4 regions of the Halomonas sp. NPDC076908 genome follow, and region 4 is predicted to be linked to each of the others. Evidence: predicted binding sites of a transcription regulator. Region 4 holds the regulator's gene; each other region holds the start of a gene.

Region 1 (5,626 bases), on a different contig from region 4:
CCAGCGCGGCTTTCAGAGTTGCGCCTTTCCATTCGCGTAGCGAAAGCATCCACATCATCTGATCAGGAATTTCAGTGGGGAAATCAATCCGGTAGCAGCACTGCTTAAATTTGCGCCCAGAATCACACCAACACGGCTCATTTCGCCCAGGCGTGGCCAGCGGCTCACAGGCAAAACCTAACCGCTCCAGCGGTGTTTGCGACCACAGCACCGGTGCCAGCGCCTGGGCCATTGCCACATCGCCTTCGAATGCGTCCGCGCCCTTGGCACGCACCCAGGTCATGAAATCCGGATAGTGTTCTTGTTGCCTGATTGCCGAGAGTGCCCCGGAGGCAAATCCCAGCAGCTGATCGACCCATACCGCCAGCATTGCCGTCTCCACTGCGTTAAACGATGTCTATAAACGATGTCTTTAAATCACGATGACTAAAATGAAAGCGACATAGTTTATCACGAAGGCCGACTTCACCGCAGCGGCAATCGGTTCATCGTTAATGGGCCCGTTTAAGCAGTGGAATCGAACGTTCTTGCATATCTAACCGCGCCCCTAAACGCACCAGATTCCAGTAGTGACCGTTCAACGCGCGAGACAGTAATAAGGTATCCGCCGGGGGCTGCAGGCGGTCCATGGCGGCCCATACTTTAGGGGTTAGTTCACGCAGCCGGTAATGCACCCGGACATCGCTGAAATCTTGTTCGCCTGGGGCAAACAGTGGTGCAATACACTCCGCGGACTCTTTATATAGCGCCAGTGGCGCCCCCTGCCCCTGGCGCCCACCCATTTTCATTAGCGCCTCATCCATGCCCATAGGATCATGCTTCAGTGTGGCATCAAGCAGTTGCATCATCGCCTTAATGCGCGCTTCAGGTACTGCAATCACCGCGCCTAAATCGTAAATGATCAACCGCCCTTGATCATCAGCGGCAAAGTTACCCGCATGGGGGTCGGCGTGCAGTTCACCGTAAGTAAATAGCTCTTGGGTGATCCAATCTGCCAGTGCATGGGCAACGCCTTGGCGTGTGGCATCATCAGCTTGTGCTAACTCACGCAGCGGCGTGCCGCCTACATAGCGCATCGCTAGTACGTGCTGCCCGGAAAGTGCTGGTAGCGGCTCAGGAATCACTAGTCTCGGATCATCTTTATAGCGCTCGCGATAACGCGCCAGGGCATCAGCTTCTGCATGGTAATCCAACTCCCCACGCAGGCTTTCGGCAAGCTCATCAAACAGCGCGTCCAGTCTGGCCTGGGGCACTTTGAACCAGCGACCTAAGCGCATAATGCGCCGCACCTGAACCAAATCACTCTCTAATACCTCAGCCAAGCCAGGGTACTGAACTTTCAATACAATGGTTTCACCTTTATGGGTGGTTGCCCGGTGCACCTGCCCCATTGAGGCACTGGCAAACGGACGCTCTTCAATCTCACTGAAGTAGTGATCAATATCTCCATACTGCATCGCCAAAGCTTCACGAATTTTTGACCAGGGCATAGGTTCGGCCTGACGCTGCAAGCGGGCGAGCTCCTCAGCTAGGTCAGGCGGTAGCAGGTCATCCCATTGAGACATGATTTGGGCAAGCTTCATGGCCGGGCCTTTGAGTTCAGATAACCCCTCAAACAGCGCTTCGCCGAGTGCCCGCCAATCTGCTTGGCCGCCGAGCCGTGTCTTCAACAGCGCACCACCGGTACGCGCCCCTAACCCCATCAAGCGTCGTGTTCTGCCGCGCTCACGCATTGGTTATGCCCCTTAAAACTAACTACACTCAATTATTTATACACAATCTATACAACTTAACAGCATTGATAACTTGCCGCATCACTATCCTCTCCCCTTCAACCTAACCTCCAAAGCGTCTGCTACTATAGCCGCCACCGATGGATACGATGAAGGCCCCGCTGCTATGCGCCTGATAATTGCCGAAAAACCCAGCCTCGCCCAAGCCATTGCCGAAGCGTTACCGGGCACTAGCAAGCGCCAGGATGGTGCCATTATGTGCGGTGATACGACGGTAACATGGTGCCTGGGCCACCTGCTGGAGCAGGCACCACCCGAAGCCTATGACCCCGCTGATAAGCAGTGGCGGCTGGATCGGCTACCTATCGTGCCGCAACAGTGGAAACTAATGCCCCGCTCGAAAGCGCGTGGTCAGCTAGCGGTGATTCGCAAGCTGATTAAACAAGCGACGGATGTGGTACACGCAGGCGATCCTGACCGCGAAGGCCAGTTGCTGGTTCAGGAAGTGATTGAGTACATGAAGTATCGCGGCCCAGTGCAGCGGCTACTGATTAGCGATCTTAACAAGCCAGCCGTCAGCCGAGCACTGGCGAAACTGCGCTCTAACGTTGAGTACCAGCCGCTGTTTGAAGCTGCACAGGCACGCTCCCGTGCTGACTGGTTGTATGGCATTAACCTTACCCGCGCCTGGACACTCACCGGCCGCCAAGCGGGTCACGACGGCGTGCTCTCTGTTGGTCGCGTACAGACGCCTGTACTGGGGCTAATCGTGCGCCGCGACAACGCCATCCGTGACTTTGTCCCCCACCCCTTTTATCCGCTATGGGTGGATTTAAGGGTTGCCCAGGGGCAGTTGCGTGCCTGGTGGGCACCTAAAGAGCACGAGCCGCTAGATGACCAAGGGCGCTTAATTGATCGCACTCCCGCTGACACTTTGGCCGCTCAGCTGCCCGGCGCATCTGGCAAACTGACCAAACTCGATCAGCAAGAGAAACGCCAGGCTCCGCCGCTGCCCTACTCGCTCTCTGCCCTACAGGTAGACGCCGCCCGCCGTTACGGGCTCTCTGCCCAGGTGGTGCTGGACATTTGTCAGCGACTTTACGAGCGCCACAAACTGATTACTTATCCGCGTTCAGACTGCCGCTACCTGCCGGAAGATCATCTTCAGCTTGCCCAACGCAGTCTTTCCAGCTCCTGCCAGAACGATGAAACACTTCAACAGTGGCTTAATGGCGCTGACTTCACTCTGCGCTCAAAGGCCTGGAACGACAAGCAGGTAGGTGCGCACCACGCCATAGCGCCTACCGGAAAACCGGCTGATTTCAGTCAGCTTTCCGACACCGAAGGCCATGTGCTTCGGCTGGTGGTACGCAACGTGATGGCGCAGTTCTACCGCCCGCTACGTACCTTCGAAGTCAAAGCCGAATTCACTTTGCTTAACGAGGCCTTCCGTGCCCGTGGCCAAAGTATTCTCGACCCGGGTTGGAAACCGCTGTTCACTACTCGCGATGAAGCCCCACCGCTACCGCCGCTGACTCAAGGGGAGCCTTGCCAAGCGCTAGGCGCGGGCGTTGAGGAGAAGGAAACCCGCCCGCCGGAACCCTTCACCGATGCCAGCCTGATCAAAGCGATGATGAATATCGGCCGCTACGTGGATGATTCCGCCGTTCGCCGCACCCTGCGCGACACCGATGGCCTGGGCACCGAAGCCACCCGTGCAGGCATTATTGAAACCCTGGTGCAGCGCGGCTACTTAGTTCGTCAACAAAAAGCTCTGCGCGCTACTAGGCTTGGCTGTGCATTAATCGCCGCTCTGCCAAGCGCCGTGAGCACCCCAGAGCGTACCGCATTATGGGAGCAGCGCCTGCGGGCGATTTCCGAACAGCAAGATGACCCTGGCGCCTTCCAGCAAGCATTACTAGACGACTTACGCGCCCTGCTCACCCACAGCGATGCAGCCAAATTAAGGCAGAGTCTTCAAACCGCTCAGGGTGAAACTGGCGCTGGCACACCCACAAAACGTTCCGATAAGCCGAGAAAGCGTTATACCAAAAGGAGAAGTACCGGAAGCAGAAAGAAGACAAGCTGAAAAGCTTGCTCTACTACTCGACCGATAGGCATTCGACAAACAGAGAAGCGGCTATCGCTACTTACGGACATCCGCTCCCTAATGCACTTTTGGCACGTTTTGAACTAGCAATGCATCCCTAATAAAACTCCCTTTTGCCGCGGTGTAGGCCTCTCTATCCGTTTTGAATTCCTCTGCCCACCGCCGCTTTCTGTTTCCGTACTGCCGGGCTAGCTCAGCGCTTTGACGAAGGCGATTGCGAAACGCCAAGCGCTGGTTCCACTCTTCACCGCCATACACCATAAGGTGCAAGTGATGGGTTCTGCGCCCGTTTGCAAACCGCATTAGCCAACGTCTTTCTACTAGCGAAGCGTTGTATTCCATTGATGTGGCATAGCTAGCTCGGCAAAGCGGCTCCATCAATTCATCGGCGCGCGCGATTGAATCAACGCCCGCCAGGATATCAATAATCGGTTTGGCCGAAAGGCCAGGCACGGCGGTACTACCGATATGCTCAATCGCCCGAAAATCACCTGGAAACAGTTGCTGAAGCCGCTCGCGCTCTTGCTCAAATAGGGTAGGCCAAGCCGCGTTGTATGGGAAAAGCGCCACTTCCTCATGAATCGCTTGGTTCAAGGACTCCATTTTATTCATGGCTTTGGTAGCTCCTTCTTTAGCGGCTCAACCTCATTTGATACCAGGATCATCGACACTCGGCTCTGAACGGGCAGGTTTTTTCTTAGTTACCGAGCGTGAGAAGAAAGGTACTAAATAGAGCACCATCCAAGCCAATAATGTACATAAAACTGCTGTTTGCTCACGCCCCAAGCCAATGGCTATTCCTATGGCAGCCGTAAACCAAATTCCTGCTGCGGTAGTTAGCCCTGTGGCTGCCAATTTATCCTGACGAGTGATAATACTTCCAGCACACAAAAAACCAATACCGGCAATAACACCTTGAATAACCCGACTCATCTCCGCATCAGAAATACCGGACTGTTGGGGAATTAACACAAATAACGCCGCTCCCATGCAGACAAGCATGTGGGTACGTATTCCAGCCGCCTTGCCACTCTGCTCTCGTTCAAGCCCCAACAAGCCCCCTAGCAAGGCAGCCATTAGTAACCGAATGACCAGAATAATAAATTCACTCAAGTCATTAAAATCGGAAAATTCAGAAATAACGACACTGCGGATCACTTCCATCGTTTCACTCATATAAGTCCATTCATTAGCAACCCCACCAGCGTAGACAGCCAGCGGGGTTGGTCACCGTTATTATTTCCAAACGACTTAAGGGGCAGTGCGAAGTATGCGGGTTTACCAAGTACTGTCGGCGCCAGGAGGTCCTATATCGACCTGTATATCAGGAGCAATATCTACCACACCTTGAACCTTTTTGAGTCGCTCAACGGTGACATTATCTGCCGATCCGGTGATGCACCCAATCTCTTCAAGTATATCTCTGATAGTTAACCCTTCAGCACTTAGGCGCGTAGCGATTTCCTTGATCGATTGTTCATGAGAAACCGTAATAATCCAAAGCTCAATATTTGGCATAGATCATACCTTTGAAGTCAGTTCCCAGGGCAGCGCCAACGTGGGCCACTGCCTAAAGATAACCCTTCTTTGTTAGGGAGCCTGGACCAAACCCGCCCCTACCTGGGACTCGGAAAATGGCAGCTGCCGCGTTGAATCCAACAGTCGTTGCCAGAGTTTCGTACCACGTAACGAGGCATCGGATTCTGCCCAAAGCGCGGCACAGCCAGCCACGTGAGGCGTCGCCATACTCGTTCCGCTAATCGTTTTATGGTGAATGGGACGC
Region 2 (5,626 bases), on a different contig from region 4:
ACCTTGAGGATCGAAGGTGAGCGTGACACGGCGCTGCTCCACGTCGCCATACGCTTTGTCCAACCGGAATACGTAATCCCATTGGCTGGCATCAAAGGGCGCTTCCAGCAGCGGTCTGCCCATAACATAAACCACTTGCTCTTGGGTCATGCCGGGCTGAAGCTGGCTCACCATCTCTTGAGTAACCAGGTTTCCTTGGGGTATGTCACGCTTATAAACGCCGACGTAGCTACAACCGCTAACAACGGTAAGGGCGACAGAGAGTGTGATGATTCGAGTCAATTTTTGCATTTGGGCCTGTTCTTCACTATCGTGGTTTCGGTTGATCATACCCGACCTAACCTGTTACTGCGAAGAGCGACCATGGCCGATCAGAACCATGAATTGCGCAAAGCTGGTCTGAAAGTGACCCTGCCGCGCGTCAAGATACTGCAGATTCTCGAAAATGTTTCGGGCCAACACCATCTTAGCGCTGAAGAAGTGTACAAAACACTGATTGATGCGGGCGAAGATGTTGGCTTGGCAACCGTGTACCGCGTATTGACTCAGTTTGAGTCGGCGGGCTTGGTTATTCGTCATAATTTTGACGGTGGCCATGCGGTATTTGAGATGACCCAAGAGGATCACCATGATCATATGGTGTGCCTTGAAAGCGGTGAGATCATAGAATTTGTTGATGAAATTATTGAACGTCGTCAGCAAGAGATCGCCGAAGAGCATGGCTACGAGCTGGTAGATCATGCCCTAGTGCTATACGTTCGCCCGCGTGGCTCAGACGTAACGCGCCAAGACAGCGGACCCACGAATAGAAAATAAAGCGTGGGTTGTGCCCCTAAATGCCCCTGACTTGTTCAAGTGATTCGCTATTAAACGAATTGGTTGAGCAAGCAGGGGCGTTTTATATGCGTCCTATCTGTGCGTAAGCGAAATCTGTACGTGAACGAAAGTGCCGCTAAGGGGCTCAGTGTGGTGGGCGCTGGCTAGCGTGCAGCATTTCACGGGCGTGTGCGAGGGTTTGGTCAGAGAGCGTGATACCACCAAGCATACGGGCCAGCTCACTGATACGGCCGCGCTCATCAAGCAGCGCCATTTGGGTAAGCGTTGTATCGCGTTTTGCCTGCTTCTCAATATGCAAGTGCTGGTGTGCTTGAGCCGCTACTTGGGGTAAGTGCGTAACAGTCATTACCTGACCGTTCTCGCCTAGCTTGCGTAACAACTGGCCAACGATTTCAGCGGTCGCACCGGAAATACCCACGTCCACTTCATCAAAGATCAAACTTGGGACGGTGGAGTGCGTTGCTGCCACCACCTGTATCGCCAAGCTGATGCGCGAAAGCTCACCGCCAGAGGCGATTTTGGCCAATGGTCGGGCGGGTTGGCCAGGATTGGCGCTAATCAAAAACTGCACGCGATCAAGCCCTTCTGGGCTGGGTGCATCTTTGCCAGTTACTTCCACTTCAAAACGCGCTTTGCCCATGGCCAAAAAGGCCAACTGTTGCTGTACCTCTTTGCCTAGGCGAACCGCTGCTTTCTGACGGCTGTCGCTGATTTTTTTAGCCTCCTGGCGGTAGCGTTCACGGTACTCAACCACCTGGGCGCTTAATGCTTCAAGATCACCGCCGCCTTCTTCCAGCTGGGCGACTTCCCGCTGTAAGTTGGCGTGTAACGCGCAGAGCTCTTCGGGGGCAATATGATGCTTACGCGCAATGCGGTGGACATCGGTCATTCGCTCTTCAACCCAAGCGAGCCGTTCAGGGTCTAATTCGGTTGTACTCGCCAAACGATTCAGCTCACTGGAGGCTTCTTCCACCTGTATCCGCGCATCGCTCAGCATCGCAAGAGTGTTTGCCAATGTGCCTTTGTCGCTACCCGGCAAAGCGCTTAGGTGAGCAAAGGCTTGGTTTAGTAAGGAGTGCGCGCCGCCTTCATCGCTAGCGCAGCAGTCAGCCGCAAACTGAGTTTCACGCAGCGTCTCTTCAGCATGGGCTAGAGTGTGTTGCTCTTCCTCAAGTGTGGCTAATTCACCCTCGGCTAACCCCAGTTGATCGAGTTCTTCAACCTGGTAACGCAATAATTGCCGCTTTGCTTCTACTTCGCTGCCTTCTTCGCTTAGTTTTTTAAGTTTGCGTCGAGCATTGCGCCACTCACGAAAGGTATCGGCTAACTGCGCGGTGGCACCGTTGAGATCCGCATAATCATCTAGCAGCGTCAGGTGCGTCTCTTCGCGCATTAGCGCGTGATGGGCATGCTGACCATGAATTTGAATGAGCTGCTCGCCCAGCGACTTTAAATCGGAAATAGTCACAGGATGACCGTTGATCCACGCTTTGGAGCGGCCACTCGCCGTTACCACCCGGCGCAGTAAGCACTCGTCAGTGGGTAGCTCTCGGGAGTGAAGCCATTCCACAGCGGCAGGCAGGTGCTGAATATCAAACCGTGCGGAGAGATTCGTACGCTCGCGGCCGTGGCGCACGCTGCCGGCATCGGCACGCTCGCCCAGGCATAGCCCAAGCGCCCCAAGTAGAATGGATTTTCCCGCGCCGGTTTCCCCGGTAATCGCGGTCATGCCGCCGGTGAGATCGAGCTCTAAGTGGTCGACAATGGCGAAATCTTGAATGGCAAGCTGAGTAAGCATAGCGCCTCCTGAGGCGGTTCAGCACAGAAGCTGGATACTTATCCAATAGTTGTTGATTTATACAGTAGTTAATAACTCACTTCAATGCACCTCTTGAGATGGAATTTATGGCCCCCATATAGCCAACATAGTTAGTTAAAACTTCATTTATTTGCGTCTGGCCTAGGGTGGCAGCGCGTTACTTTTTAGGAGCACGACATGGCAAAAGAGCCGCAAACACCGTTGGACGACGAGCTGGCCCGCCGTGAGCACGAGGCGGATGGTGCCGAGCAGGCCGCTGAGCAAGAGGCTGAAGCGCGCCTGATGGAAGGTGAGCTAGAGGGACTGATTAACGATGAAGAGCCCTTGGAAGGCAGCATTGATAATCCTGAAGCGGAAATGCTGGCTGCCCAGGTAAGTGAGTTAGAGCAAAGCCTGGCTGAGGCCAAAGACCAGACTTTGCGCGCCGCCGCCGAAGCACAAAACGTGCGCCGTCGCGCTGAGCAAGAAGCGGAAAAAGCCCGCAAGTTTGCCCTAGAGAAATTTGTTAAAGAGTTGTTGCCTGTGGTGGATAGCCTGGAGAAGGCGCTTGAAACCATGAAAGAAGGGGCCTCAGACATTCATCGCGAAGGCGTTTCCATGACCCTGAAGATGCAGCTTGATGTGCTCAACAAGTTTGGCGTTGAGAGCGTTGAGCCACACGGCGAGCCCTTCGATCCCCAGGTGCATGAAGCAATGGCCATGGTGCCCAACCCTGATCTTGATCCGAACACCGTGATGGACGTTATGCAGAAAGGCTATTTGCTCAATGGTCGTCTAGTGCGCCCGGCCATGGTGGTGGTGAGTCAGAAAGCCAATTAAATAAATGGCAACACAAGGTGTGAAAAAAAGCCTTGAAAAGCCAGCGGTGGCCCCCAAATAAAGGGCAACCCAGCGGGGAAACCCGCAGATAAGCTTTAAAAGCTAAATTTTCAGTTTTTTGTTTATAACTACCAAATTCGAGGTTATTGCTATGGGACGTATTATTGGTATCGACCTGGGCACCACTAACTCTTGTGTGGCCGTGCTCGATGGTGACAGCGCTAAGGTGATTGAAAACGCCGAAGGTGGCCGTACCACACCATCCATTATCGCTTATACCGATGATGGAGAAACGCTGGTAGGTCAAGCGGCTAAGCGCCAAGCGGTAACTAACCCAGAAAACACCCTGTACGCCATCAAGCGCCTGATTGGCCGTCGCTTTAAAGACGACGTCGTCCAAAAAGATATCAAAATGGTGCCGTACAAAATCACCGAAGCTGATAACGGTGATGCCTGGGTAGAGGTAAAAGGCAAGAAAATGGCTCCTCCGCAAGTAAGTGCGGAAGTGCTGAAGAAAATGAAGAAGACCGCTGAAGATTACCTTGGCGAGCCGGTGACCGAAGCGGTTATTACCGTGCCTGCTTACTTCAACGACAGCCAGCGTCAAGCCACTAAAGACGCAGGTCGCATTGCGGGTTTAGACGTTAAGCGCATCATCAATGAGCCAACCGCTGCCGCACTGGCCTACGGTATGGACAAATCGCGCGGCGACAAAACCATCGCCGTGTATGACCTGGGTGGCGGTACTTTCGATATTTCTATCATCGAAATTGCTGACGTTGACGGCGAAACTCAGTTTGAAGTGTTGGCCACCAACGGCGACACCTTCCTGGGCGGCGAAGATTTTGACCTAGCATTGATCAACTACCTGGTTGACCAGTTCAAGGCCGATAGCGGTATTAATCTTTCTGGCGACAACCTGGCCATGCAGCGCCTGAAAGAAGCCGCTGAAAAAGCCAAGATTGAGCTGTCTAGCGCTCAGCATACTGACGTGAACCTGCCTTACATCACGGCTGATAACACTGGCCCGAAACACCTTAACGTTAAGGTGACGCGCGCCAAGCTTGAGTCGCTGGTTGAAGATTTGGTTCAGCGTTCGCTTGAGCCTTGCAAAATGGCGCTGAAAGACGCTGGCCTGTCAGCATCGGAAATCGACGAAGTAATCTTGGTCGGTGGTCAGACACGTATGCCGATGGTGCAGAAGAAGGCGGCTGACTTCTTCGGTAAAGAAGCACGTAAAGACGTCAACCCTGACGAAGCGGTTGCCGTTGGTGCAGCGATTCAAGGTGGCGTACTGGGCGGTGACGTTAAAGACGTGCTGCTGCTCGACGTTACTCCGCTAACCCTGGGTATCGAAACCCTGGGTGGCGTGATGACGCCGCTGATCGATAAGAACACCACCATCCCGACCAAGAAGACACAAACCTTCTCAACCGCGGATGACAACCAAACGGCCGTGACCATTCACGTCGTTCAGGGTGAGCGTAAGCAAGTTGCGCAGAACAAATCGCTGGGTCGCTTTGATCTCGCCGACATTCCGCCTGCCCCACGCGGTGTGCCGCAGGTTGAAGTTGCCTTTGATCTGGATGCCAACGGTATCTTGAACGTATCGGCGAAAGACAAAGCCACTGGCAAAGAGCAGTCCATTATCATTAAAGCCTCTAGCGGCTTGTCGGACGAAGAGATTGATCAGATGGTTCGCGATGCAGAAGCGCACGCGGAAGAAGATAAAAAGTTTGAAACACTGGTACAGCTGCGTAACCAAGCCGATGGCATGATTCACGCCACGCGGAAAACACTGGAAGAAGCAGGCGACAAAGCGACGGAAGACGAGAAGCAAACGATTCAGACCGCAATCGCCGAGCTTGAAGAAGCGATTAAAGGTGACGATGCTGACAACATCCAGAAAAAACTGGATGCGTTGACCGAAGCCTCCGGCCAGCTAGCGCAGAAAATGTACGCCGAGCAGGCGGAAGCGGCTCAGCAAGAGGGTGGTGAGGGCGAAAGCACAGGCTCCAAGCCAGAAGATGACGTAGTTGACGCCGAGTACGAAGAAGTCAACGACGATCAGAAAAAGCAGTAATTAACCTCTTTCTGCCAAGGAAAGCGGTGACGCGGGAGCTAACTCCCGCGTTGCTGTTTCCGCGGCCA
Region 3 (5,626 bases), on a different contig from region 4:
CTGGTGGCCCTTGATGGAACCCTAGAAGGCCCAGGATGGATCGACACCGCCTCACTGACCGGTGAAAGCTTACCGCGCCACTTTAATGCCGGGCAGACCGTATATGCTGGCTGCCGCTATCTCGGCGCCACACCCTTAGTGATGCAGGTAAGCGCGGGGGTAGGTAAGCGCCGGTTGGATAAGCTGTGCGATGAAATGCGTCGTTATCAAGCCAAAAAAGGCGAGCTTCAGAAGCTTGCTGATCGCTTTGCCGCCTGGTTAAGTCCCTTAGCGCTCCTCCTCGCGCTGGTTACGCTGCCCGCTGCGTTGTTATTTGGGGTGGGGTGGGAAGATGCCTTTGTGCGCGCACTTTCGGTGTTAGTTGTGGCATGCCCTTGCGCCGTGGGGCTTGCAGTACCGCTAGCAAGTCTTGCGGGGAGTGGGCAAGCCATGCAGCAGGGTATTGCACTGCGAGATCCTGCTGCCCTCGAAACCTTGGCGCGTATTCGCTCGGTCGCGCTGGATAAAACGGGTACCTTAACCACCGGTAGCCATACGGTGCTTCACTGGCAGGCGCGGCAGGGAATTGATTTACCCACGTTACAACGCAAGCTCAGTGTCGCCGTTGTGGGAAGTGAGCACCCGCTCGCGCAGGCGTTAGTGCGCTGGTCGGATAATCACCGTGGCCAGCATCCCGAGCAGTGTATAGAAGTAAACGAATCGCCAGGGGAAGGGCGCCGTGTACGATTAAGTAGCGGTGAATGGTTAACCCTAGGTAGCGCTAAGTGGCTTGCTAGTCAGTGCATTGCGCTTCCTCCCGAGGCGGAAGACGTCACTCTGGCTTTTGCTTCTCAAGTAATGGTAGCCGATGAGGCGGGCTGGTTAGCGACGCTCTATCTCACCGATCAACCGGTGAGCGATGCTGAGTCTAGTGTCAAACGCCTTATCGCTTCAGGTTATGTGGTGGCGATGATCAGCGGTGACCGACAGGGTGCGGTGAGTTGGTTAGGCGAACGGGTTGGGTTAGCCCGGGAAGCTTGCTACGCTCAGCGCTCACCTGAAGCTAAAGCGCGACTATTGCAAGGGCTGCCATCGCCAACGCTATACGTGGGAGATGGTTTAAATGACACCTTGAGTCTGGCGGCGGCCGATGTGGGTATCGCACCATTAAGCGCTAGCGAGGCCGCCCGAGAAGGGGCTTCGGCGCAGCTAATGAAGCCGGGGATTGGCGGTGTTGTGAAGCTACTTAGCGTTGCCAAGCGCACCCGGCGCGTGATGGTTCAAAATCTGTTCTTTTCGGCGCTCTATAACACTTTGGCGTTGGGGCTGGTGATAATCATGGCGATACCACCGCTAGTCGCCGTTCTAGCCATGGCGGCTAGTTCGTTGACGGTGACTCTTAACGCCGCACGTCTGGCCTGGGCAGATCCGCATGATGAGGCTTAAACGACCGGTTTACTCTCACTTGTCATGAATAGCCAAGTGCTTGTTTAAGCCGCTCAGCATGTTGGGCCACCCAGTGGGGATCTATCGCGCCCCAGTCACGAATTTGGTAGCGGCCAATATTATGGCGCTCGCCCTCGTCTTTCATAAATACACACTCGATATCCAGCTCAGCTAGAGAGGCAATCGTGTCTTGTGCGGTTCGCCTCGGCATGCCGGTGGCTTCCATCAGCATGGGTACGCTAGCCACCCCTTGCTCAATCAAATGCGCTACATATAAGCGGCGATAAAAGCTTGATTTGGTTTTGCTAAGATCGGGCATTGGGCTTCCTTGGCAGCGAACTTATTAACGTTTCTGTTAGCTTAAATGAATAAATCCCCTTGTGCCCGCGGTGGTCTAAAATCTCGCGTATTTAAGCCCTGCTCGGTGCGATCCTGCATGTTCCATTGGCGGCTGGCACGGGCGAAACGTTGTGCAATCAAATCCGCAAATACCCCTTCACCGCGAAAGCGCTTTCCAAACTTGGCATCATAAGCTTTACCGCCGCGGCACTGGCGCATTAGGCTCATCACTTTAGCGGCGCGCTCTGGGTAGTGCGCTTCTAGCCAGGCTTCAAATAGCGGCGCGACTTCATAAGGTAAGCGCAGCAGCATCCAAGCAGCGGTGCGGGCGCCCGCGCGGCTGGCCGCTTCCAAAAGCTTTTCGATTTCATGATCGGTTAGTCCGGGGATCACTGGCGAAATCAGCGTGCCCACCGGAATGCCCGCCGTGTTCAGTTCGCGAATCGCCCGTAAGCGCGCCTGAGGCGATGCCGCCCGTGGCTCTAAGGTGCGTTTTAGATTAGCATCCAGGCTGGTTAAGCTCACAAATACGCGGACCAAACGGTGCTCGGCCATTTCGGATAGCAGCTCTAAGTCCCGCAGCACCAGGGTACTTTTAGTCACAATCGTAACGGGATGACGGCATGCCAGCAGTAGATCAAGTATTTGTCGAGTGGTTTGGTGTTTAGCTTCAAGCGGTTGATAGCAGTCGGTATTACCAGACAGATTAATCGGCCTACAGATATAGTTCGGATGGCACAGTTCTTCCGTTAACCGCTCAACTAAACCGCTACGAGCGATTAGCTTAGTTTCAAAATCTAACCCCGGCGATAAATCCCAATAGGCGTGTGAAGGCCGTGCATAGCAGTAAACGCAGCCATGCTCACAGCCGCGATAAGGATTCAGTGAGCGGTCAAAAGGTAAATCTGGCGACTTGTTCCAGGAAAGAGCGCTTTTGCTTACTTCTTCGCGTACTTCTGTGGCGATCGTGGTGGATGTTTTCTCCCGCCACCAACCGTCGTCTTCCGTCTCGCTGCGGGTAGGCGCAAAACGGTTATGCGGATCGTAAGTAGCTCCGCGGCCCTTATAGACCGTTGGTTGGTCTGGTTGGCTAAGAGATGCCATAGATCCACCTCTTTTTTTTGCATGATTTTATATACAGTAGTTGTGTGAGTGAAAGAAATCAATAGTGCGTCGGTGGCAACGCCTGATGGATGGTAAAAGGGAAGCTATCCAAGTAACGGCCACAGGGTTAATCTGATGGTAGGTTTGTGACCAAAAGCATCAAAGGGGGGATTATGTCGAAAGTGGTGATTGTGACTGGGGGTGGCCGGGGTATCGGTGCTGCGACTGCAAAATTGCTGGCGGCTAAAGGCTATGCAGTGTGCGTCAACTATATTGCTAATAGCGCACGGGCGGATGAGGTGGTTGATTGTATTAATCGTGCTGGCGGCCGAGCGTTTGCTCACCAAGCGGATGTTAGCAGTGAAACTGAGGTGGTCCGTCTATTTGATGCAACAGAAGCGCACTTTGGCAATGTGACACATTTGGTTAACAATGCAGGCGTTCTGTTCACTCAATCTAAACTGGTTGATATCGAGCTTGAGCGTTTCAACCATGTACTTAATAGCAATGTGGTTAGCTGTTTTCTTTGTTCGAGAGAAGCTGTTAGACGCTTCACATCAGGTGGCGCCATCGTTAATGTTTCATCGCTTGCCTCCCAAACAGGCTCGCCGTTTGAGTATGTGGATTACGCCGCATCAAAAGGGGCTATGGATACCCTGACCAAAGGGTTGTCGCGCGAAGTGGCCGCTGCGGGGATTCGTATTAACGCGGTTCGTCCCGGTTTTATCTATACTGATATGCATGCCGATGGTGGTGAGCCTGGTCGAGTAGACCGTTTAGCACCGCAAATTCCCATGCAACGTGGTGGTACCGCAGAGGAAGTGGCAAATACCATTGCTTGGTTGCTTTCGGATGAAGCTTCATACGTTACCGGGTCGTTTATTGATGTCGCTGGGGGGCGATAACGACGTTATCTAAGCGTTTGACAGGAATGCTGTTTTTGACATGGAAAGGTCTTTGCACTCATGAAAATTCAACAACACTTAAAGCTAATGGCCACTTATAACGAGTGGATGAACGCCCAGGTATACGATGCCGCTAGCAAGCTAAATTCAGCTGAGCTTATGGCAGATAAAGGCGCTTATTTCGGCTCTATTTATGGCACGCTGAACCATATTGTTGTGGCTGACACTATTTGGCTTAAGCGTTTTGCCACCCATCCATCTTCCACTGCAACGCTTGCAGTCATGGTTGCGCTGCCGATGCCAGAGCGCCTTGATCAAGTGATGTTTGATGACTTGGAGGGGCTAAAAGCGCATCGTCAATGGTTGGATAGCGTGATTATCAATTGGGTCGCAGCACTGACAGATGAGGACCTAGAGACCGTATTGAGTTACCACAATACAAAAGGGGTTCCGGCCATCCACAGTTTCTCAAGCCTGCTTTTTCACTTCTTCAATCACCAAACCCACCACCGCGGGCAGGTAACCACGCTGCTCTCCCAAGCCGGTTTAGATATTGAGGTTACCGACTTGCTGGCGCTGATACCGGATGAGGCTCAACCGTGATGCTTAACCAGCCAGCTTCTAGCCCAGCACCACCGCGTTAAGGATAGCTAATGAGACCCTTCTCAATTCTACTGATACGTATATTGGCAATTTACCTTGTGCTTAATCCATTGTTAGCAGTGTTGCCGATACTATTCAGTCCTGGTTCGGCTGAGCTAGTCGATGAATGGGTGCCTTTCATGGTGGCAGGCGTGTTAATGCCGATGGGAGCAGGCCTTTTACTGTGGTTTTTTGCCAGTGCATTGGCGAAAAAAATCCATGGTGGTACTGACCCTGAGTCCGGTGTAACGCTGAGCGAGACAGGCTTGGTGCGAGCAGGCAGCTTCTTAATTGGCGTTTATCTATTTATCCAGCATATGGGCATTGTGTTCAGCCAATATATGTCGGTAGGGTTTATCGCCTATGGCTCATTAATTGTTATCGCGCTGAGTGTATATTTGATTGTGGGAGTGGGTTCTATAGGTATGCTTTATAAGAAAATAAAGTATGCTGGCAGTGGCTTATAAACCAAGGTAAGTGCAAATGCAGGAATCCAGTTGTGGATCCTGCCAGCCTAGAGAAACGAGCGCTAAATGATCAAGCTGGAAAAACTTGATGCACCGGATGTGACTGAAGTGCGCAGCGTCACGGTGCGCGATGATCAGTTGAAATTTGTGGGCACCGCTCAAGAGTTTCTCGCTGATAGCGGTGCGGCGACGCATCTGCATGTGATTAAACACAATGATCAGGTGGTCGGGTGCTTTAAAATCGATATAGCCTACGCCGAGAGCTATGATTTTTGTACGGTTGGCAGCATAGGCTTACGCACATTTCTCATTGACGCCAACCAGCAGGGTAGAGGGGTTGGAACGTTGGCGGTAAAAGCGCTGTTTCCCTACCTAAAAGAAAACTATGCGAATTATCCCCGAATCTACCTGACGGTGAACGCCAAGAACCCTGCGGCTCACACCTGTTACCAAAAGGCAGGCTTTCATGAAACAGGAGAGCAATACCTGGGTGGGGCTGCGGGGCCTCAACATATTATGTATTGGGACATTCAGTGATCAGCACGTTGTCCCCAAGCGATAATGAGCCCGTTCTGACTTCCTAATTCGTTGATGTTATAAATCTTACTGTATAGGGGCAAGAATAAGCGCCTTGGCTTTCTTAAACCAAGGCGTTTACTTTTCTACCTGTTTACCAGACTAGCCTAGCGCTTCTTCTTGGCAGGTTTCTTATCAGCACTGGCCGATGCGCTCTCCTTCTCGCCG
Region 4 (5,626 bases):
TGCGGTAAAACGCCGACATCGCTCTATTTAGCGCTACAGTTTGGTATCCGAGCGGCCAACTACCCGTTAACCGAAGATGATTTGGATGAAGATGGAATGCTAAAGCTGCCCAAGGCGCTAGCTCCCCATCGCCACAAGCTGTTTGGACTCACCATTGATGCACGCCGGTTAGCTGCCATTCGCAATGAAAGGCGCCCGAATAGCCGGTACAGCTCAATGGATCAATGCCATCAAGAAGTGGAGCAGGCTGAGTCGCTCTACCGCACCATGCACATCCCCTTCATTGATGCGACGCGCTTCTCGGTAGAGGAAATTTCCACACGAATGATTGCAGAGACAGGATTAACGAGGCGCTTCTCGCCTCGCTAATATTTTATTGCCCCGAGGTTACATTCCCTTAGGGGCAAAAATACCCGGCGCATTGCGCCAATAACCTTTGTAATCCATACCAAAACCGAACACATAGCGGTCAGCTACTTCCAAACTACAGTAGTCAGCCTTCAAACCAGGTACGGCTTTCCGGTTGTGCTGTTTATCCACCAGCACAGCCGTTGTGACACTGGCAGCCTGAGCCTCTTCACAGTAAGCCAAAATCGCCGCCAAGGTAGCGCCCTCGTCCAAAATATCATCGACGATAACCACATGACGACCAGCCATGGGCACCTCCGGGGAGACACGCCAAAAAAGCTCTCCACCGCGCAACTCATTGCGATAACGGGTGGCGTGCAGATAATCAACCTCTAGCGGAAATCCCAAGCGAGTCAGTAAGTGGCCAGTAGTAATTAAACCGCCGTTCATGACGCAGTAAAACACCGGCAGCTTATCGCCTAAATCTCGCGTGATGGCTTCTGCCATGCGATCAAGCGCCCTCTCCACCTCTTGTTGAGAAATTAGGCAGTCGGCGTTATCCATCAGCTCGCGCATAGAATCTAGCGACTCTAACGCTTCTTTATCCAACTTTGACATTTACCAACTCCAGAGCGGTTTAAGGCTTAACAATTTCATTAAATCACTGAGCGTCTATTTACCCGCCAGCGCTTCTAACTTAGCGTGGGTGCGCCGCCAGCGGCCTAGCGCGGTAAGTGCGTCTAGATCAGGACGTGCACGGCTATAGCGAAGCTTGGCGGGCCGCTTAGTCTCAACCCCTTTACACGCCTCCATCACTTCAAGTGCGGCTATCCGGTCATTACACACCAGCAGCATATCGCAGCCTGCTGCTAACGCTGCGCGGGCACGGTCTTGGGGATTCCCTGCTTCGTGAGCTCCCGCCATACTCAAATCATCAGAAAAAACGCAGCCTTTAAAGCCGAGCGACTCGCGCAACATGCCCAACCAGCTTGGTGAAAACCCAGCGGGGCGCGAATCAAAGGCGCTATAAATAACGTGAGCTGGCATGACACCTTCTAACTGGGAGGCTAGATGCACAAAGGGCACAAGATCGTGCTGTTTAATGACCTCTAACGGACGATCATCTATCGGCAGCGCAACGTGGGAGTCGGCGGCGACGCCCCCATGCCCTGGGAAGTGCTTTCCCACAGCGGCCATACCTGCATCGTGAAGGCCTTGGATAAATGCACTACCCAGTTGGGCCACCTGTTGCGGGTCGCCGCTAAAGCTACGGTCGCCGATAACGCTGGAGATACCACTCTCTACATCGAGCACTGGAGCAAAACTTAAGTCCAGTCCACAGGCAGCCATCTCCATACCTAATAGCCAGCCTGCATCTTTCGCTAACGCCAGACCATCCACATGATTCGCTACATAACTTTCGCCAATGCGCGCCATGGCCGGAAGCCGTGTTAAGCCTTTTTTAATGCGCTGAACACGACCACCTTCTTGGTCAACCGCGAGCAGCAAATCGGCGCGCACGCGTCGAATGTCACTACACAGTTGGCGAACTTGGTAGCCATCTTCCACATTACGGGCAAACAAAATAACGCCCCCTACCTCAGGTTCAAGCAACAAGCGCTTTTCTGCGGCAGTCAATTTTGGGCCTTCAAGGTCGAGCATGACCGGGCCTAGCGGTTGAGTCATCGAGATAGGTCCATGAAAAGGGGCGATGATTCTAGACGATCGTCTAGCGGAGTCAAAATTTGGGCAGCGTTAACGTGCGTATTAGTGAATCAAATCTCAGTTAATCAAAGCTCAATTAATCAAAACACTGCCGATCGCCATGCAACCAAACCGGCGTTCCCGGGTTGGCTAAAGAAAAAATATACAGCAAGTCACTGTTGCGTAATCGAATACAGCCGTGGGAAGCGGCGACACCCATTGGCTGGTCAGGCGGCGTGCCATGCAAATAAATATAGCGACGCTGGGAGTCTACCTGCCCTCCTCTGTTAACCCCCTTCTCTAGACCGCACAACCAGAGAATGCGGGTCAAAATCCAATCGCGCGCTGGATGCACATCGGCAAGCTCTGGGGTAAGCACTTCACTTGTCCAACGGCGGCCGCGAAACACCGCATTTTCTGGCAAGCCTTCGCCGATAGCTGCTCGAACATAGTGCCAACCATGAGGCGTTTTACCACTGCCGTTACGCTCACCAATTCCAGCAGCACCTGAAGAAATAGCACACTCATGCAACACCTTAGGCCCGCGCCAACAGCGCAACTGTTGCTGAGTTGTATCAATTTCCAGCCAGATGCTTTCAGTGGGAGGTAGCTCAGCTAGCCTGGGCGTTTGCATGATTTCCTTCTTCTAAAGCAAGAGGTAACGGCGCGTTCATGGCTGCCACCACGACGGGCCGCAGCCGTCTAACTAAATCTCTAACGGTGACCTGTTCGTGGTAATCCTTTTCAGCAATGTCGCGTAGCGCGTCCAAACCTGAAAGCGTAAAGATCACTGTACCTAACATAAAGTGTAGCCGCCAAAAGCGCTCAGCGTCAGGGAGATCCGGCGTGGCTTTACGTACTAGCTCAGTGAAGCGTGTGAATACGTCACCATACTCTTGCTGAATATGGCGCCTCAAGTGTCCCTGGGCCTGGCTGTAGGCAAGGCCTAGCAGGCGCATAAACACTTTTAAACTGTTGCGCTCGGCAGGCACCGCAAGGACAGTGTTTGCCATGGTTTCAAGCAGGGTTTCAAGCGGAATCACTTGCCCTGCATGGGTCGCTTCCAGCTCATCAAGTGCGGTATGAAATCGCTGAGTGAAGGGGTCTAAATAGCGCGAAAAAACGGCCTGAATCAATGCTTTCTTGGAGCCAAAATGATAATTCACAGCGGCTAAGTTGACGCGCGCTTTACTAGTGATGTTGCGCAACGAAGTTTCAGCGAAACCTCGCTCTGCAAACAGCACTTCAGCGGTGTCGAGTATACGTGTCACCGTATCAGATTGAGCCATGGCGCTCTCCAGGGAAACGGGTGTTTAAAACATAGCAAAATACTATGCCATAACTCAGATAGGCTCAACGCTTGATTTGTTACTAAAAAAACCAAGCAATGCTTAAGAAAAAATATCGTTTTAAACAATTGAGAACGTTCCAAGCGAGATAAATATGAGTATTGACGAGCCATATACTGGACAGAGGAACATACTGTATACTTAAACACTTATAACTTAGTCACCCTTTAATTTGTTACTGTCTATTCACTATTTATGGAGTCTGGTATGTCGCGTCCGCTAACCGCTCGTCAACAGCATGTATTTGATTTTATCGTTAAGACTATGGGCGAATTTGGCTACCCTCCAACACGCGCTGAGATTGCTAAAGCGCTTGGCTTCCGCTCGCCAAATGCTGCTGAAGAGCACTTGCGCGCGCTAGAACGTAAAGGCGTGATTCGAATTATCCGCAATACGTCGCGCGGTATCCGGCTGCCCAACCAAGAGCCGCAGGAAACTATCGATCCTACTGTCGCTACGCTGCCTGCAAACGTGGATTCAAATCCCACCGGCTTACCGGTCATTGGTGAAGTGGCCGCTGGAAGCCCAATCTTGGCCGCCGAACACATTGATCGCTACTGCCCGTTACCGCCTGAATACTTCACGCCTAAAGCAGACTACCTGCTTCGGGTACGCGGACTATCCATGAAGGATATCGGCATTTTAGAGGGCGATTTATTGGCAGTTCACCGCACAGAGCGAGTACGCGATGGGCAGATCGTTGTAGCTCGATTGGATGATGAAGTGACGGTTAAGCGCTTTAAACGCCAAGGACATCAGGTAACCCTGTTTGCTGAAAATAATGACTTCGCTCCGATTGAAATCGATCTACGCTCACAATCTCTTGAGATCGAAGGCGTTGGCGTTGGCGTCATTCGTGGAGGCAATGGCCAAGCGCTCGGCTAACAACAGCCCTCTACTGCATATCGATATAACGGTGGTCATTAAAAGTGGCCACCCAATCAGGATGGTAGACCAGCAGAATACTCAGCAGCATGCCGGTAATAAAGGCCTCTGACGGCATGAGCAGAGGCAAGAAGCGAGCGTACTCCTGAGCTAGAAAAATCGCGTCAGGATCGGTTCCGGCGACAATGATCAGCAAAACTACAGTAAGCCCGCCCCCTAGCGTAGCTAATGCGGCCCCGAAGAAACCACACGCAAACAGAAAGACCATTAAGTTATCTGGCAGGCGGCGGTCTACCAACCGCCAGACCACACCAATGATAGTCGCTGGCACAATCCCCGTCACCAGCACATTCGCCCCTAATAGCATCCACTCATTGCGGCCGATAATAACCATTGCCACATTGATCACGACATTGCTGATCAAAGCCAAGGGCACTTTGAATATCAGCGTCATTAAGGCGGTAAATACCAGATGCAGCGTTAGCCAGTCGACCGCCTGAGCGCGTAGCTGCCACATCAGCACCACCGCCAGAGTCGCGCCCAGCCAGCGGTGCTGAAGCTCCGTATCGTCAATTAATGCTTGCCACGGCTGCCGCCAGAGAGCCCAAACCATAACGCATAGCGAGAGTAGCGAAGTGAGCAATAGCGCCCAGGGCGCTAATACACTTTGCGCAAATGACATGGCAGCCTCCCTGGTGAGTGAGCGTTATGATGAGCTGTTAGCTGAAAACAACCGTTTTGTTGCCATGAACAATTACGCGATCTTCTAAATGCCAGCGTAAGCCGCGCGCAAGCACTGCTTTCTCAACATCACGTCCAAAGCGGACTAAATCTGTGGGCGTATGACAGTGGCTTACCCGGTGAATGTCCTGTTCGATGATAGGGCCCGCATCGAGTTCCTCGGTCACGTAGTGGCAGGTAGCACCAATGAGCTTAACGCCGCGTTGATAAGCCTGATGGTATGGCTTCGCGCCCGCGAAAGAGGGTAAGAAACTGTGGTGAATATTAATTACTCTTCCTGCATAGCGTTCGCATAACTCAGGCGGAAGAATTTGCATATAGCGCGCCAGCACGACGCAATCCGCGCGAACAGCGTCTATTTCAGCCTGAACCTGGGCAAACGATGCCTGCTTATTTTCAGGGTCAACCGGCACATGGTGATAAGGGATACCGTACCACTCGGTTAGCGAACGCATATCATCATGGTTGGAAATAACGCTGACAACATCGCAATCCAACTCTCCTGCCTGCCAACGGTAAAGCAGATCAACCAGACAGTGTGACTCCCGCGACACCATCAGCACTACACGACGACGCTTCTGTGTATCCACCAGCGACCA

What was found. Region 4 encodes LexA, which represses DNA repair genes until DNA is damaged. Its sites were predicted from a motif close to TACTGTNTANNTANACAGTA; they were not measured.
Region 1: the regulator LexA is predicted to act here: its motif matches at 1,779-1,798, upstream of ACQKE4_RS11850 (DNA topoisomerase III).
Region 2: the regulator LexA is predicted to act here: its motif matches at 2,683-2,702, upstream of recN (DNA repair protein RecN).
Region 3: the regulator LexA is predicted to act here: its motif matches at 2,888-2,907, upstream of ACQKE4_RS09230 (PA0069 family radical SAM protein).

Annotation. Positions count from the first base shown of each region.
Region 1 is NZ_JBNNIW010000018.1:12,704-18,329, reverse strand. It holds gene ACQKE4_RS11860 (SEC-C metal-binding domain-containing protein) at 1-370, opposite strand, end outside; gene ACQKE4_RS11855 (ABC1 kinase family protein) at 492-1,733, opposite strand; gene ACQKE4_RS11850 (DNA topoisomerase III) at 1,900-3,822, shown strand; gene ACQKE4_RS11845 (GrpB family protein) at 3,901-4,455, opposite strand; gene ACQKE4_RS11840 (MgtC/SapB family protein) at 4,489-5,019, opposite strand; gene ACQKE4_RS11835 (hypothetical protein) at 5,122-5,361, opposite strand; gene ACQKE4_RS11830 (S8 family serine peptidase) at 5,434-5,626, opposite strand, start outside.
Region 2 is NZ_JBNNIW010000026.1:42,902-48,527, reverse strand. It holds gene ACQKE4_RS14715 (outer membrane protein assembly factor BamE) at 1-291, opposite strand, end outside; gene fur (ferric iron uptake transcriptional regulator) at 364-816, shown strand; gene recN (DNA repair protein RecN) at 962-2,635, opposite strand; gene grpE (nucleotide exchange factor GrpE) at 2,834-3,475, shown strand; gene dnaK (molecular chaperone DnaK) at 3,627-5,558, shown strand.
Region 3 is NZ_JBNNIW010000012.1:58,862-64,487, forward strand. It holds gene ACQKE4_RS09220 (heavy metal translocating P-type ATPase) at 1-1,425, shown strand, start outside; gene ACQKE4_RS09225 (winged helix-turn-helix domain-containing protein) at 1,448-1,744, opposite strand; gene ACQKE4_RS09230 (PA0069 family radical SAM protein) at 1,786-2,868, opposite strand; gene ACQKE4_RS09235 (SDR family oxidoreductase) at 3,042-3,773, shown strand; gene ACQKE4_RS09240 (DinB family protein) at 3,834-4,376, shown strand; gene ACQKE4_RS09245 (hypothetical protein) at 4,427-4,882, shown strand; gene ACQKE4_RS09250 (GNAT family N-acetyltransferase) at 4,949-5,419, shown strand; gene pgi (glucose-6-phosphate isomerase) at 5,566-5,626, opposite strand, start outside.
Region 4 is NZ_JBNNIW010000014.1:38,600-44,225, forward strand. It holds gene ppsR (posphoenolpyruvate synthetase regulatory kinase/phosphorylase PpsR) at 1-369, shown strand, start outside; gene ACQKE4_RS10250 (hypoxanthine-guanine phosphoribosyltransferase) at 388-966, opposite strand; gene nagZ (beta-N-acetylhexosaminidase) at 1,021-2,034, opposite strand; gene ACQKE4_RS10260 (L,D-transpeptidase family protein) at 2,150-2,686, opposite strand; gene ACQKE4_RS10265 (TetR/AcrR family transcriptional regulator) at 2,664-3,341, opposite strand; gene lexA (transcriptional repressor LexA) at 3,609-4,286, shown strand; gene ACQKE4_RS10275 (energy-coupling factor ABC transporter permease) at 4,297-4,968, opposite strand; gene purU (formyltetrahydrofolate deformylase) at 5,006-5,626, opposite strand, start outside.